One region of the Paenibacillus sp. GYB003 genome, then DNA from elsewhere that is predicted to be linked to it. Evidence: riboswitches for the same ligand, from Rfam matches in the RefSeq annotation. Region 1 holds a riboswitch; the other holds the start of a gene.

Region 1 (7,771 bases):
AGCGGAGAAAACGGCTTCCCCAGCCCAAACAGCGGCACATGCACGGGGACAAGCGATGATTGCGCCCCGTCTTATACCGAAGCTTTCTCCGATCGGAGCCGCACTTAACGAAATGCGACGGCATCCGGTCCCATCAACGGAGAGCGCTCCAGCAATTTCTTGACGATCCAGCCGTCGTTGCGAGTCCCTTCCTTCAGGTGCCGACAGGCCCCCTCCATAAGTCCCGCCCACCACATCGGCGTGAGCAGCTCCCGATCCTCGGGGTCAAGCGACCAGATAGGGGAACAGCCACCACGTCCGCCCCTCCAGCTCGATCGTCCCTTCAATGACGGCTGCTACAGGCCATCCCAGCGCTGCAATGCTTTGGAGCAGACGCACCTCATCCTCGATATCGTCAACCGGAGCCGTCTCGGACCAGAGGCGCAATACAAGGAGTTCGTCCTTGCGACTCACGAGCCAATGCCGGTTGAGTCTCCCTCCGAGCGGGGCAACCGGTCGGATCCCGAACTTGTCCAAAACCTCGTCGCCCGGCACCATCGAGTCTGAACGATTTGTCATCGCCGACACCCCCCGTCTCCGAACTATTGCGAGAGCATGACATCGGCCTCAGCCATAGCTTTATGAAATAATTCGTCTGCCGAATCCATTCGTTCGGCTATATCTTGCACAGTCTTTACGCCATACAGATGCTCCAAGGCCGTCACCACTTCAGCGGGAAAATCCCGCGACGCATGAACCAGAAAACAATCGGCTTGGAGTGGAGTATGGATGATGCGAAGCACATCCACAAGCGGGTTCAATACATACTTCTGATAGTAAATGAGCGACTCCAAAAATAGCCCGCGTTTCGTATACTTGACCGCTCGACTCCTTTGACTGTAGAGGCCCTGAGCTTGCAGCAATCGGGCATGCAGTTGCGAACGGAGGGACGCGCGATCCATCGTTCGATACTTCACAATAGCCGCCTTATCCAACAATACAACCGGCACGACGGTTTTGTCCTCGGCAATGAACGGAACCGGCACGCTCTCGCTTTGAACTGTCGCGTCAATGAATGGACAGTCGGGCGTATCCTCCAGGCGATATACCTTATATCGGTTATTGCTAGGTCGGCCGGGTTGTTCATAGGCGATGTCGACTCGTCCCAAAACGCTCATACATTCGTCCAATCGCGCGATCGCCTCGTCTACGCATCCTTCCTTGGCGCAGCAAACGAGATCGATGTCGGAATACTCGTCCAAACTGTTTGTGCCGTCCGCTCCCTCCAGCCAAATGGCCAATATGTACTCTTCGCCGCCAAGACCAGACACAATTTCTTTCAGAATCGTTTCGCGGGTAATCGGCATAGCTGAACCTCCAAGTCTTTTACCGCGTTATTCCCAATGCTTCTTCCGCATTCGGGCCGAGAGTCAAATAGGAAAGCTATTCGGCGGATTCTCCGTATTTTACGGGCTTCGTAAACCGATTATTAATCACCTACTCCATCGTACTCGAGGATGCGGTGAAGGTACCGGTAGAGAACGATTATTACTGAAATATCCGGCCCGTTCGTCATGTTTTTTTACGGAACAATTGCTCGATGTCGGCTTCAATGGACGCCCAGCGATCCGGACAGTGAAACTCTACCATTTCGGGATCGTTTTGCTTTTGCCTGGCTCCGAAATTCTCATGCAAAAGATCGTGAAGCCATTGGCTTAGATTTAGGCGAAAAGCGGCGTACTCCGTACCTTTGTACGAAAACAAGTCGCATACCGTGGGCGCGATGATTGCGCTCTCCCAATCGATCCATACAAGCTTGCCGTTCCGGTCGATTACATTGCCGCCCCAGGCTGCTTCCGAAACGTAACGGACGCCACGGCGCTTATTTCGCGAAAATCGGCCGTTTTCCAATCGTAACGGACACCACTGCGCTTATTTGCTCCGAACCGCCGTCCAAAAAGGGGTTTTTCGCCAAATAGGTGCGCCTGTGTCCGTTAGAAACAAAATAAGCCGAAATGAGGCTCGATAGCGGCCGCCATGTCCGTTAGACACTTGGAACTTAGGTCCGGTCCCGCCGCCGCCCCATGCTCGCCCCTGCTCCAACTCCCGACGACGCAGCGCAGGTCATACGAGCCGATATGCCGTTTCCCGCCACCCGCCCCGGCTTTGGCGCTTAGCGATACGGACGCCATTGCTGCGCAAACCGAACCTTTTGGTTGTGGCGAAACGGCAGCGAAGCGGGGGACGAGATGCCACCCTACGCAAAAAAACAACCATCGACGACTGGAATAGTCGGCAATGGTTGTTTCGTGTTCGTAAAACCCTTCGTCCAGCTTGCCAGGATGCATAGTCGGAGGCATCGGTTGTGATGGCAGCCGATGCGGCTCCGATTTACGGCTTGTCTCTCAGCATGCGGACCAGCACCACGGTGGCTTCCGCCCTAGTGGCCGTACCGGACGGCTCGAAACGGTTGTTGGAGCGGCCTTCGATAATCCCTTCCTTCTCCGCTTTCGCAACGTAACCTTTCGCCCAATCCGGAATGTCCGCATCGTCCGCGAACGTGGTCGCCCCGTACGAAGCCGACATGTTCCAGCCCCGGATCAGCATGGTGATCATTTCCGCCCGGCTGATCTTCTCGTTCGGACGCAACGTATTGTCGTCATAGCCTTCGATAATGCCCGCTTGGACGGCCGCCGTCAATTCGGCGGCTGCCCAGCCCGGGATGTCCTGCCGATCTTCAAAAGCTTCCAGGTTCGAGACGTTCCCCGCAGCCTGCAGCTTCATTGCCCGTGCGACCATCAAGGCGAACTGCAGCCTCGTCACCTCGTCGTCCGGCAAAAACTTGTCGCTCGAAGGCCCCTGAACCACGCACAGCTGCGAAGCCGATTCGATATCCGCTTTCGCCCAATGGTTCTGGATATCCGACCAGGTAAGCTTCGTACATGCAGCCCCGCCCGAATGTTCCGACGGCTTGTCCGTATCCGGCTTATCTACCGGAGGATTTGTCGGGTTGACGGGAGCCGTTGGCGTCCATGCGCCTCCGCCGCTGCTGCCCCCGCTGCCGTCGCTGTCGCTGGAATCCGAGCCTCCATCGTCGGTCGGCGCCGGAGCCGCGGCCTTGCGGGTAATCACGATCGTGTATGTCTTCTTCGTGCCGTCTTGTGCCGTGACGGTCACCGTGACCTCATTGTTCCCTACATTCAGCGAAATGGCTTGCGACGGCATGCCGCTCGCAACCGGCGTCCCATTGACGGTCACCGTCGCGTTCGGGTCCGCTGTGGTCGGCGTAACCGTCAAGCTGTACACGCTGTTCGCTACCGTAGCCGAATAGCTCGTTGTTCCGCCATTGAATGCCGGCGCCAAAGTGCCATCCGACAACGTCAGATTGTTCAAGTCGGCGTTGCTGCTCGCCGCCGCACGAGTCACCGTCACCGTGTACGTTTTCGTCGTCGTACCGTCTTGTGCCGTTACCGTTACATCGACCACATTATTGTCCCCAACGTTCAGCAGAATCGGCTCGGACGCCGTGCCGCTCGTTACCGGTTTCCCGTTCACCTTCACCGTCGCATTCGGATCATAAACGGACGGTGTAACCGTCAGGCTGTTCACGCCGTTCAACACCGCAACCGTATAATTCGTCGTTCCGCCGTTGAACGTCGGCGTCAGCAAACCTTCCGATAGCACAAGGTTGCTCAGGTTTGCGCTGGAAACCGTCACCGTACTCGCATCCGTATAGTTCCCGTCCTCTGTCGTCGCGGTTATGGTCGCCGTGCCCGGGCCGATCGGCGTGACGACCCCGACGGCGTCGACCGTCGCTACGGCGGTGTTGGACGACGACCACGTCACGGTTTTATTCGTTGCCGTATCGGGAAGCACGGTTGCGCTGAGCTGTCCCGCGCTTCCGCCTTGTATCAGCGATAGGGTGGACGGCGTAACGTCCACACCCGTAGCGGGTACATTCGGAGCCTTAACGGTTACCGTGCTCGTATCCGTATAGTTCCCGTCTTCCGTCGTCGCGGTGATGGTCGCCGTGCCCGGGCCGATCGGCGTGACGACCCCGCCGACATCGACCGTCGCAACGGCGGAATTGGACGACGTCCACGTTACGGTTTTATTCGTTGCCGTATCGGGAAGCACAGTCGCGCTGAGCTGTCCCGTACTTCCGCCTTGTACCAGCGATAACGTAGTCGGCGTTACGTCTACGCCGGTTGGAGGAATGGTGTAGGTAACCGTCAGCTTGGGACGATCAGCCGGATATAATGTGAGCTCTTCATGACTAAACCCTCTAGACCAGTTCGTTATACCGACAGGCAGTTCCGCCACCTGCAGCATGATTCCATAATTCGGCGCGCTTCTGTCGACCCATTGCCGAGCGAGGGGGGTTATGTCGAATGTCGCCACGGATCTGGGTGCAATCGCGTTGATTGTCTGCACCTTGACGGGGGTCGGATCATAAATCGCGGTCGTTACCGAATTATTCCACGTAATTATACCTTGATCCCAGGCCGTATTGACCTTATGGACCGATACGGGTACGGCCGCGTCCGGCGTTGCACCAAAGGGAGTTCTGGTTAGTTCAAAACTGGCGCTCGCAATCGTTGCATGCTGCGGTATGGACGAAAGATCGAACTGACAAAAAATCCGAATATCCGTCGTCCCGGATGCATTTTTGCCAATGGAGAGACCCTTAGTCTCATTGGTATCATTGGGGAAACCTTTGCTGACATAACTGCATTGCGTGCCCGCGTATCCGTCAAGACCTTCCTGAAACACCTTCGTCACCGGCGCGGAAGCCGCGGAGGCGGGAGTCGGAAAAAGAATCGTTCCGGTCCATGCCGAAACAACCAAAGCCACGCTGAGCACAGCCGAAACGAATGGCCGAAACGGCCGCAGTCTAGAACCTGTGAGCATTTACAAACCTCCTGTTAAATGCATGATGGCATCGAGTATGGTGTGAATGGCGAGACTCGTCAACGATTGGTCCGATTCCCCCATCTATTCCGATTTCCTTCCCCTCTTGTTCGATTTCAAAATGCCGGCTGTGCCGTACGGCCATTTCGCCGGCGGTCTCTAGTGTCGAATCCTCATTCGAATCACCTCCTTTCCGTACCGGGTAAATCCGATTCCGGCTCACGGCATTCCCTCCCCGAACAATGTCCGCCGAACAAAAAAACTCCGCCCGACAGCATTCGCATGCAAACAGACGGAGGTTCATCCGCCGTTTCGGGCAACTGGCTGGCATCGCGGACATGCATGTCCGCCTTAGCCCCTGTAGCTTTGCGTCCCCGCTTTTCAGCGGGTTTGCCTTTTTTCTCAACGGTTCGGCATAAATCTACCAAAATATACACTGTTTTTAAATAAGTCGGCCGACTTACCCAAAATAGGGTATTTTTGTCGAAATATTGCTTGACAATAAAATGGATTTGACAAACTTCGAGGTCGGTGAGGCCGGTCTCATCCGATCGACCTCAAAGCCTGCACGGCCGTCACCGCGAACAAGGAAGCGCTGACGGCCAGCGCTTCTTCGTTCAACGTAAATCGCGGATGATGCCACTGCTCGGTCCCCCCCGTTCCCATCCAAATGAAGCAGCCGGGCACCCGCTCCTGGTACAGGGAGAAATCTTCGCCTCCCATCGTAGGCACCGCTTCTACGATACGGAGTCCTTGCGTTTCGGCCGCCGCTTGGATGATACCGGTCATTCGCGCATCGTTGTTCACCGCGGGAATCATTGCCGTCCACTTCAAGTACGCCTCGGCCCCGTATCCTTCGGCCACACCCTCGACGATCCGTCGCATCTGATCGGGAATTCGCGCCCTAGCCTCCGGCTGAAACGTTCTTACCGTGCCTTCCAGAACCCCGGTGTCCGGTATGATATTCCAAGCCGCACCGGCCTGCAGCTTGCACACGCTGACAACGGCGGAATGGTGCGGACTGGCATTGCGGCTGACCAACGTCTGGAGGGCGGTGACGATCGCACTGCTGATCACCACCGGGTCGACGGCCGCCTCCGGCACACCCGCATGACCGCCCTTGCCTTGGACACTGATATCGAAACGATCGACCGACGCCGTCATGGGCCCAGTCCGTATCCCTACAGTACCCACGGGAAGTTCCGGGTTATTGTGCATCCCGAATACCGCGCTGACTCCTTCCAAGGCGCCCGCTTCGATGACCGCGCGGGCGCCGACAGCCAGCTCTTCCGCCGGCTGGAACAACAGGCGGACGGTACCGTGCAGTTCGTCCGCTCGCGCCTGCAGCAGCTCCGCCGCCCCGATGATTGCGGCCGTATGAAAATCGTGGCCGCAGGCGTGCATCTTTCCGGGAACCTTTGAGGCAAACGGCAAGCCCGTCTGTTCCGCGACGGGGAGCGCGTCAATATCGGCGCGAAGCAGGATCGTCGGTCCCGGCCTCGCCCCCTTCACCTCCGCCAATACACCGGTAGGCAGCCTCAGGTCGAGAAGCCGAACGCACGCTTCCTCCAGCCAGGTTCGAATCCGTGCCGTCGTCTCGTATTCTTCGTTCGACAGTTCGGGATATTGGTGCAGCTCCCTCCGCATGGCAACCAGCTTCGGTTGCAAGGATACGGACTGCTCACGGAAATAATTCGCGCTCAAGGTCATGTCACGCAGCTCCTTTCTCCAGTGGCTGTAAACATCAGTTCACATGAACGACAAGCTCCTCGAAGCTTCGTCTCCCCGGAGTCGGCTTCCATTCAACACGCCCCTCAACCAGCTCCAGACGTTCGTACTTGTCCAAAAGCGTTTGCAAAGCAATCGCGCCCTCTCTCCGCGCCAGAGGTGCGCCGAGGCAGAAGTGGACCCCTTGTCCGAACGACAAATGGGGATTTTTGCCGCGGGTAATATCGAACGTATCCGGATCCGGATCGGAAAATACGTCAGGATCCCGATTGGCGGACGCAATCCAGGCTGCCACCGAATCTCCCCGTTTCAAAAGATGCCCCTTGTACTCGATGTCTTCCCCGACGATCCGATGTCGCAGCTGGACGGAGGGCTCGAAACGCAGAATCTCTTCAATGGCGGACTCCAACCATTCGGGTTGAGCTCGAAGCAGCGCTTGCTGCTCCGGGTATCGGGCCACCAGGTAAGCTGAATTCGCAATCAAGTTCGTCGTGGTTTCGTGACCGGCCTCGAGAATGAGCACACACATGTTCACAAGTTCATCCTCGGACATCCGGTCTTCTTCATGCGTGGCTCGGATCAACCCGCTCAGCAGATCTAATTTCGGATTTCGAGATCGTTCACGCACCAGGTCCCGACAGTAATCGCGAATCTCTATCATGGCTTGGTTCGCTTGTACAAGCGCCTCCTTGGACGGGTTGTGATCGACCGCAGGCAGCAAGTTTCTCGACCATTCCTTGATCAGCTCGCGATCTGCCGCAGGGGCACCGAACAATTCGGCGATCACGATTATCGGCAGCTGGTAGGCATACCGGTGAAACAGGTCGAACGTCTCGCCCGGTTCGATCTCTTGAAGAAGATAGGATGCAATTTCGCGAATTCTCGGTTCCAACCGTTTGGCGATGCTCGGGGTGAAGGCTTGGTTGACCAGCGAACGAAGGCGAGTATGATCCGGCGGATCGCGAAACGCCATCATGTTCTGCATCGACTGTTGAAGAGCCCGCAATTGGTCCGGGGCCGGCGGAATCTGTTCCGCCGGTAATACCTTCGTCAGGTCCTTGACGAACCTTCTGTCCCGAAACGCCCACAAGACATCCTCGTAGGAGGTAAAATGCCACGTCGTATAGTTACGTCCCCAATGATCCGTCTTCGA
Region 2 (7,771 bases), on a different contig from region 1:
TGATCCCCTTTTCGTACAATAGGTCTGCCAAAGCGCGAAGGTCGAGTCCGTCCCGCCCTTCCGGAACAAACAGGATTTCGATCCCTCTCTGCCTTAACTCGTGCGCTTTGGCCGAATCGGCCCCTTCCTTCGCCGCGACCCATGTTTTCGCTTCGGTGCAATCGGCCACATGCGCGCTGACGGGCAGCCGCAAGTGCGAATCCAGTATAACGCGGACGGGATGCTTCCGATTGTCCGGCAATCGGGCGGTGAGCCGGGGATTATCCGCCAAAACCGTTCCGATTCCGACCAGTATCGCGTCGACTTCGCTTCGCAACCGATGGACCTCACAGCGCGCCTGCTCGCCCGTTATCCATTGCGAATGACCGGTTTGCGCAGCCAGTTTGCCGTCGAGAGTCATCGCCACCTTGGAAATAATGAACGGCCGCCGTTGCGTCATATTCAGCACAAAACGTTCATTGAGCCGTTCAGCCTCCGCCTTCATTACCCCTACCTCCACTTCGATCCCATGCCGCCTCAATATTTGAAATCCGCGCCCGGCCACAAGAGGATTCGGATCCTCCATGGCCGCAACTACGCGACGGACTCCAGAGCCGCAAATAAGCTCTGCGCAGGGCGGCGTTTTCCCGTAATGGGAGCACGGTTCCAGCGTAACATACAAGGTAGCGTCTTTGGCATGCTCGCCGGCCATGCGGAAGGCGTGTACCTCGGCGTGGGGTTCACCCGCCTTTCGATGGACTCCCGTGCCGACAATTTGTCCTTCTTTGACCAAAACGGCGCCGACAACGGGATTCGGCGATGTTTTTCCTTTGCAGGTTGCCGCCAGATCGAGTGCGATCTTCATAAAAGGCTCGTCCGTCTTCATTCCCGTTACCCCCCTCACGATCCGTGATCCAGGCTTTGCATCTGTATGCCGGGGGGGAGATGGCCCGATTTGGCAATTTTGGTTGCCAAATAACGTCTATTGTATTTGGACGGCTTTCCCCAAATCGGGTAATGATCGTTGGTGGACAGCCCTTGTTCTTGCAACGATTGCAATTTTTTAGGATTGTTCGTAATCAGGGTCACGGGCTTGGGCCGCAAGTAGCGAAGCACCCGTATCGCTTCGTCATAGGAGCGGTGATCGTCCGAAAACCCTAGTGCGACATTGGCTTCCACCGTATCGTACCCTTCTTCTTGAAGCACGTACGTCAAAGATTTGGCGAATAAACCAATTCCGCGTCCTTCGTGGTCGGCCAGATAGAACAGGGCACCGCTTCCGTTGTTCACCATCATGGACATGGAACGCCGCAATTGAAAGCCGCAATCGCACCGCTTGCTGCCGAATATATCTCCCGTATGGCAAATACTGTGCATCCGAACGAGCGTTTGCTCCGCGTTGGCGAAATCGCCGTAGACTAATACGGAGGATTGCTGATAGGACGCGAGATTCATCTGGGGAAGCACGGCGAGAAGATCTTCTTTTTGCAGCATGCTTTTCTCGATCTTTAACCATGCGTACCACTGGAACATTATTTCCCGATCGTCCAATTGAACGGGAAGTCGAACCGGACCGACCAGGCCGATATCCGGGCGCCCCGGTTCCCTAAGAATGGTCAGCTTGTCCGCCAACACGCTTCTGACTAGTCGTTTCATCATTGAATGTTCCGCTCCTTTATGAAGGAAAAGGAAGCAAGCGTTCCATTTTCGTCTCCTCCATGGATATGAGAATATCTCCGCAATCGGTTCCGGGGTACTAAGAGCTACGACATGACCAACGGGCGGAATTCCTGTTTTTGAAGCGGCTCGAACAATGCCGCCTTGCCGGGAAACCGATCGGACTGGCAGTAATGGAGGCCGGCGACCTGCCAGCGCCGCAGAAACTCGTCGATCACGTCGTAATGGCTGCCCAGATGAAGGCGCACATACGGCGCAGGCGCAGCCTGATTGAAGAGCGATGCGCATAAAAGCGTACCCGTGGCATAAAACAAGTCGTCGCGGAACAGGTCGATGCCGTTTTCGAGCGCTTGATATACTTTCGGCACCTCGAATAGCATGTAGGAGGTCGAGGGACCGACGCAAACGCTCTCGTTCGGCCAGCCCATTGCCTCGACCAGCTTTTGTCGCACGCGCTCCTTCTGGCGGGTGTAGAACATCCCGGTTTCCAATGTCCATTCGGCGGCTTCCCGGGTTGCAAGCCATGCGCACATCACTTCGGCGTTGTGAGTGTTGCAGTGGTACCGGTTTATCCACGACTCCCGGGCCAACCGGCGCAGCAGCATGGGCGAAGTTGTAATCGCGGCGACACCCATCGTGTTGCAGCTGAACTGTTTGCCGAAAGGTCGGGTCGCCATCCATCTCTCGAACATTCCGGATTGCACGATAGGGTTATCGCCTTCATTCTCGTCAAACAGATTCAATACGCTTTTCAAGGTGTTGACCACCGGAACACGCGGGTCGTGGACGTTGTAATAGGCGTCGTCGATCAGCAAATATCCCGATTCCTCCGCGCAAAGCCGGAGCAAATAGGCGGTTGCATCCGTCGGCCATTGCATTCCGGTCGGGTTGTGCTGCGGATTGCTCACCGCAATACCGATATGGACGTCGCGGCGCTGTCTGAGCTCCTGGACGACCGAGTCCCACTCGTTCAGATCGGGGAGCCATCCGTGTTTGGGACGAATCGGAAGATAGACGATGTCAAATCCGACATCCTTGAAAATCCCCCTGTAGTCCCACGACGGAGTAGGCACAAGCGCGACCGGTTTTTTGCCGGGATGCAGCTCCCGGGAATGGCGGATCGCGATTTTGGCCAGATCGTACATCGCCATTCTCGTGGTCATCGCCAGGCATCCGACATCGATGTCAAGCCCATTGCCGGCCCGGCGGTCTTCAAGCTCGTGTTCACTGATAATCAGATTACGCATGAACGTACGATGCCGCTGAATTCCGTAGCCGCACTCGGCATATCCCATCATCTCGCGCGTGAAGGTAAACTTGTTGAGAAATTCCAGGAAGCGGGGACTTACGCCGTTCCAATGCTCGCCTTTGACGGCGTAAAGAACCGGTCCGTGAGGCGATCCCGCTTTGACATACTCGTCGTAAAGCACTTGCTCCGGCGAACATTTGCGAAGCTCGTCAGACTCGTTGGCGAGATGATCGGCCGCTCCCGCGATATGGCTCCGAAGATGCGACGGCTGTACGCTTGCATGAATTTTCATATGAATATCCCTCCCTTGTTTTAGGCCAGGCCGTCGCCTGGCGGCTTGTCCGGAAAACGGATTTTCCCGGCTGCTTGTTCCTCCTCCGTATTATGGCGTTTTTAACGCGAGCGGCGCATCCCCCCTTTCAATGTCTTGGCAGAAAACGCAAAAAGCCTCCGTCCACTTTAATAAATCCATAAATAGAAAGATAGACGGAGGCTTCCGTCGTATTCGGCAGCTGGCTGGCATCGCGGCGGCAGATCGGCCCGCTTTAGCCCCTGTAGCTTTGCGTCGCCACTTTTCAGTGGGTTTGCTATTATCGTACGAAGTATTCAATTGTCAATCTATTCAGAATATACTACGTTTTCCATTGAGAATCGATAGGTCTTGTGTTTTATATTTCTGAGAGTTATTGTAAAATATAATTTTCGTTGCTCCGGTATGGTTAAGAACTGAAATTTACGTTCGGGAGGAAAAGTCCGATGGGAAACGAGCTGCGACTTGTAAGGCCGTCCGCCGAATACCGCGACGCTTACCTATCGTTTTATAACGAATGGCTGGGGAGCGGGGAAAAGATGGTGCCGTGGGTGATCGCAAGAGACCCGTCCGATTTCGCGGCGATGCTCGACTATTTGTTTTCGCAGGACAGCGAGGAAAAGCTCGACGACCCGAATTGGGTGCCGCATTCGACGTACTGGCTGATCGACGGGAGGAACGAAGTCGCGGGCGTAACGAACATTCGCCATCGGCTGAACCGGAAGCTGCTGAACAGCGGCGGGCATATCGGCTACGGCATTCGTCCGTCCGCGCGGCGGAAAGGGTACGCGACCGCTCTGCTTGCGCTTGCGCTGCAAAAGGCGAGGGAACTCGGCATTTCCGACGTTCTCGTCTGCTGCGACCGGAACAACGTCGGCTCGGAAAAAACGATATTGAAAAACGGGGGCGTATTCGAGTCGGAATATACGGAGGAGGACGGCGGCGCCGTCAAACGGTTTTGGATCGGTCCATAAGGCGCAGGAGAAAATACAAACAAACGTGTGAGTATATTTATGCCTTTATATTAAGCAATGGATTGATTATTACGCAAACGTGTGCTATTTTGAAATTGTACAGAAGCTGCGGAGGCTTGGAAAACGATGGTTACTATCAAAGATATTGCGAGAGCCGCAGGCGTCACGCATTCGACCGTATCCCGCGCTCTCAACAACGAAGCCGGCGTCAGCGAGAAGATGAGGCAAAAAATCGCCGATATCGCGAGGCAGATGAACTATGTTCCGAATGTGGCGGCCAAACGGCTGATTCGTAAAAAAACGAATTATATCGGTCTTATTTGGCCGAGAATGGAAGGGCTTTTCTTTTACAATTTGAGTCTGGCGTTGCATAAAGAGGGCAAAAAACGAGGCTACGATGTCATCATGACGATGGCCGATCCGGTAGAAGCGCTTCGCAGCTTCAATCAGTTGATGGTCGATTACGTCGTCTATTGGACCGGCTTCATCGACTGGGTCCCTTCGTTCGACTTTATCAAGGAGGCGGAACGATTCGACGGAAAAATGATTTTGCTTGGCGGAGGAAAGATGGAAGGGGCTCATTCGATCGAAATCAACCGAAGAGGCGGGATATACGAAGCCGTACGCTATTTGGCGGAACTAGGGCACCGTTCGATCGGGTTTGTCGGTTACCCGTCATTGGACAAATTCAACGGCTATATGCAAGGGATCACGGAATTCGGGCTGAATTACCGTCCGGATTTCATTGTCAATTCGACCGAATCTTCGAAGGAACAGGCATTCGAAGCGTTCATCGACAAGTCGGACAGGCCGTCCGCGCTAGTCGTCGATTGCCAAGGTACGCTCGTCTGGCTTAACCGGCTGTTGAAGCGGCATCGCTTGCACATTCCGGACGATATGTCGCTCATCGTTTACGATGACGTACCGGAGATGGAGATGTTCGATATTCCGCCCACGACGGTCGGTCCTTCGATCGATCGGCTTGTCGACCGCTCGCTGGAACTGCTGCTTCCGGGCGCTGCTACGGAACGGGCGGATGGGGACGAAGACGGAGCATGGACGCACGAAACGATGGAGCCGACTTTGACGGTGCGCCAATCGACCCGCGAAATCCATAACGGATAAGAGGGAAGTCGATAACGGCCATGGCCGTCTTTTCAGCCGGTCGGAAATCGATTGCTACCGTATGGAAGCGGTTGCAGAACAATTGACGCGCTTTGCCGCGAAAGGGGGGATGCCCGGCATTCAATACGATGATGACTGGCTGTCTTCAATCGAAAACGCGAACACCATGCAGGCGGAAAGTGATATTGCAATTCGCCACTTCGGAACGAACGGAGGACGACTATGTTGAACAGAAAGGTATCGGCCATAGCTGCCGGAACTGCGCTGATCGCGCTGCTGTCTTCTTGCGGAGGAAGCTCGGGCGGCAACGCCGGCGACGCGAACCCGAAAGAGGCCGGACCGGCGCCATCCAAGATCGATACGGACAAGCCGCTTGAAATCGTGTTTCATACGAACAGCGGCGATTCGGAAGAAGCCTTTAACGATTTGTACGGAAACGCACTGCGAAAAAAGTTCCCGAATTGGACGATCCGGTATGTTCAGTCCAAAGCGGGACAGACGCTTCCCGAGCTTCTTGCCCAAGGGCAGCAAATCGACGTGCTGTACGCATCCGCTCCGTACTTTTTCCAGCTCGTAACAAACGTCAATATGCAGTACGACATGACGGAGCTGGCCAAGACGCGGCAAGTCGATTTAACCAAATTCGAGCCGACGTTAATCGACGGTATCCGTTCGTCCGGCGACGGCAAGCTGTACGGATTGCCGATCACGAACATGAATCAGGTGTTGTTTTATAACAAAGGGATATTCAACCAATTCGGCGTGCCGTATCCGAAAGACGGGATGACTTGGGACGATGCGCTGGAGCTGGCGAAAAAAGTAACCCGGCGCGAAGGCGACCGGCAATACATCGGCTTGGCGGCTTCGCCGGCCCACATACTTGGTTCGAACCAGCTGTCCAAGCCCTATACCGATCCGGTCACGGATAAGCCGACGTTTCAGGACGACGCCTGGAAGCAGTTGATTCGGACATTGTTTCTTGCCCCGGCCGAAGACGAAGGATATAAGGCGAGGGCGACCGAGCTGAAGCGGATTCCGTACCGGCTGGAGCTGACGAACTCGCAGGAGCTGGCGATGTTTGTATTCAATTCGCAATTTCCGTTCATCGTGCCGAAAGATATGGAAAAAATCGAGTGGGACCTCGTCTCGCTGCCGACGTTCAAGGAAAAGCCGAAAGTGGGCTCTCAGGCGGCGCCGGTCGTGATGGGCGTTACGAGCTCGGCCAAAAACAAAGAAGCGGCAATGGAGGCGATCGCGTATTTGACCGGCGCCGACATCCAAATGTCGTACTCGAAGAAAGGCATCATGCCCGTCATCGACGAGGCTGCGGTCAAAAAAGCTTATGGTTCGGAATCCGCCTTCAAGGACAAAAACTGGCAAGCCGTCTTCTACAACGAATTCGCGCCGATGGCCAAAAAATCGAAGTACCAACTGCTTGTCGAAGGCAAGCTGACCCCGAATATCGTCGACGTTGTAACCGGCAAAACCGACCTGAATACGGCGCTCCGCAAATCGGCGGAAGAAGCTGAGAAAGCGATCGCCGAGGAAAAGCAAAAATAATTTCAATGTTGCCTGGAGGTGCAGCGATGGATCAGACAAGAAGAAAGCTGCTTGCTTCGCTGGGTATGGCGGGGGCTGGCGCCTTGTTTTCCAGCTCGATAAGCGGGGCGGCGGACGGGGTGTTCGGAAATTCGGTAACAGCCGTCGTATACGGCGGAGGCGGGTGCGCTCCGATACCTGATGCGGAAACGTGCGCAGCGATGTTTGTTGCGGACATTCGGTCGATGACGGACGTATGCGCATCCGCGGCATATTACGTACTTGACGGCGGAAAGGAAGGCTTTTTTCGATACGATGCCTCGGACACGAACTCTGCCGACAACGGAGGAACCGTATTGGTGACGGCTGCCGGCCATAGACTGAAGCGGGTCGTCACCGATGGCATCGTGCAAGTATCGTGGTTCGGCGCACGCGGCGACGGCAATGCGGACGACACCGATGCGATCCAGGCCGCGATCGATTTCGTGTCCGGGAAGAAGGACGGCGGTACGGTATATTTCCCGCCGGGTACGTATATTGTCTCCCCGACGATGACAAGACGGATCGTGCTTCGCAGCAACGTGCATGTAACGGGAAGCCGCAATGCAATCGTCAAAGTAAAGCCCGATGCAGGCAACTACTTGACGGTTTTCGGGCCGCAGAGCAATTCGACGATGTTGAAGAACGTATCGATTTCCCAAATATGCATCGACCAGAACGGAACGAACAACACGACGGGGTATGTGCAAGCGGGGGCGAATGCGGGGGCGCAGTTTGCGGTTATGGCTTTCCGATTCGAGGGCGTTACGATCGACAACGTCCGGTTCGAAACGGCATCCGGCATCAATACCGTCGTGTTGAACGGAAGCGGCTCGCGAGAGGCGGTTGTCCGCAACTGCTACTTCAAATTCGTTCGGG

What was found. Region 1 has a riboswitch for cyclic di-GMP ahead of PV407_RS26925 (cadherin-like beta sandwich domain-containing protein). Riboswitches for the same ligand answer to the same signal wherever they lie in the genome.
Region 2: it holds a riboswitch for cyclic di-GMP, as region 1 does, so the genes downstream of both, PV407_RS20095 (pyridoxal phosphate-dependent aminotransferase) here and PV407_RS26925 (cadherin-like beta sandwich domain-containing protein) in region 1, are expected to answer to the same signal.

Annotation. Positions count from the first base shown of each region.
Region 1 is NZ_JARBDC010000085.1:17,722-25,492, reverse strand. Features, by position in the region: gene PV407_RS26940 (phosphotransferase) at 265-558, opposite strand; gene PV407_RS26935 (hypothetical protein) at 582-1,346, opposite strand; gene PV407_RS26930 (hypothetical protein) at 1,552-1,890, opposite strand; gene PV407_RS26925 (cadherin-like beta sandwich domain-containing protein) at 2,371-4,890, opposite strand; cyclic di-GMP riboswitch class I at 5,203-5,295, opposite strand; gene PV407_RS26920 (amidohydrolase) at 5,434-6,600, opposite strand; gene PV407_RS26915 (cytochrome P450) at 6,635-7,771, opposite strand, start outside.
Region 2 is NZ_JARBDC010000064.1:6,986-14,756, forward strand. Features, by position in the region: gene ribD (bifunctional diaminohydroxyphosphoribosylaminopyrimidine deaminase/5-amino-6-(5-phosphoribosylamino)uracil reductase RibD) at 1-865, opposite strand, end outside; gene PV407_RS20090 (GTP cyclohydrolase II) at 880-1,638, opposite strand; gene PV407_RS20095 (pyridoxal phosphate-dependent aminotransferase) at 1,743-3,086, opposite strand; cyclic di-GMP riboswitch class I at 3,410-3,504, opposite strand; gene PV407_RS20100 (GNAT family N-acetyltransferase) at 3,662-4,189, shown strand; gene PV407_RS20105 (LacI family DNA-binding transcriptional regulator) at 4,316-5,314, shown strand; gene PV407_RS20110 (hypothetical protein) at 5,376-5,543, shown strand; gene PV407_RS20115 (ABC transporter substrate-binding protein) at 5,537-6,874, shown strand; gene PV407_RS20120 (glycosyl hydrolase family 28-related protein) at 6,901-7,771, shown strand, end outside.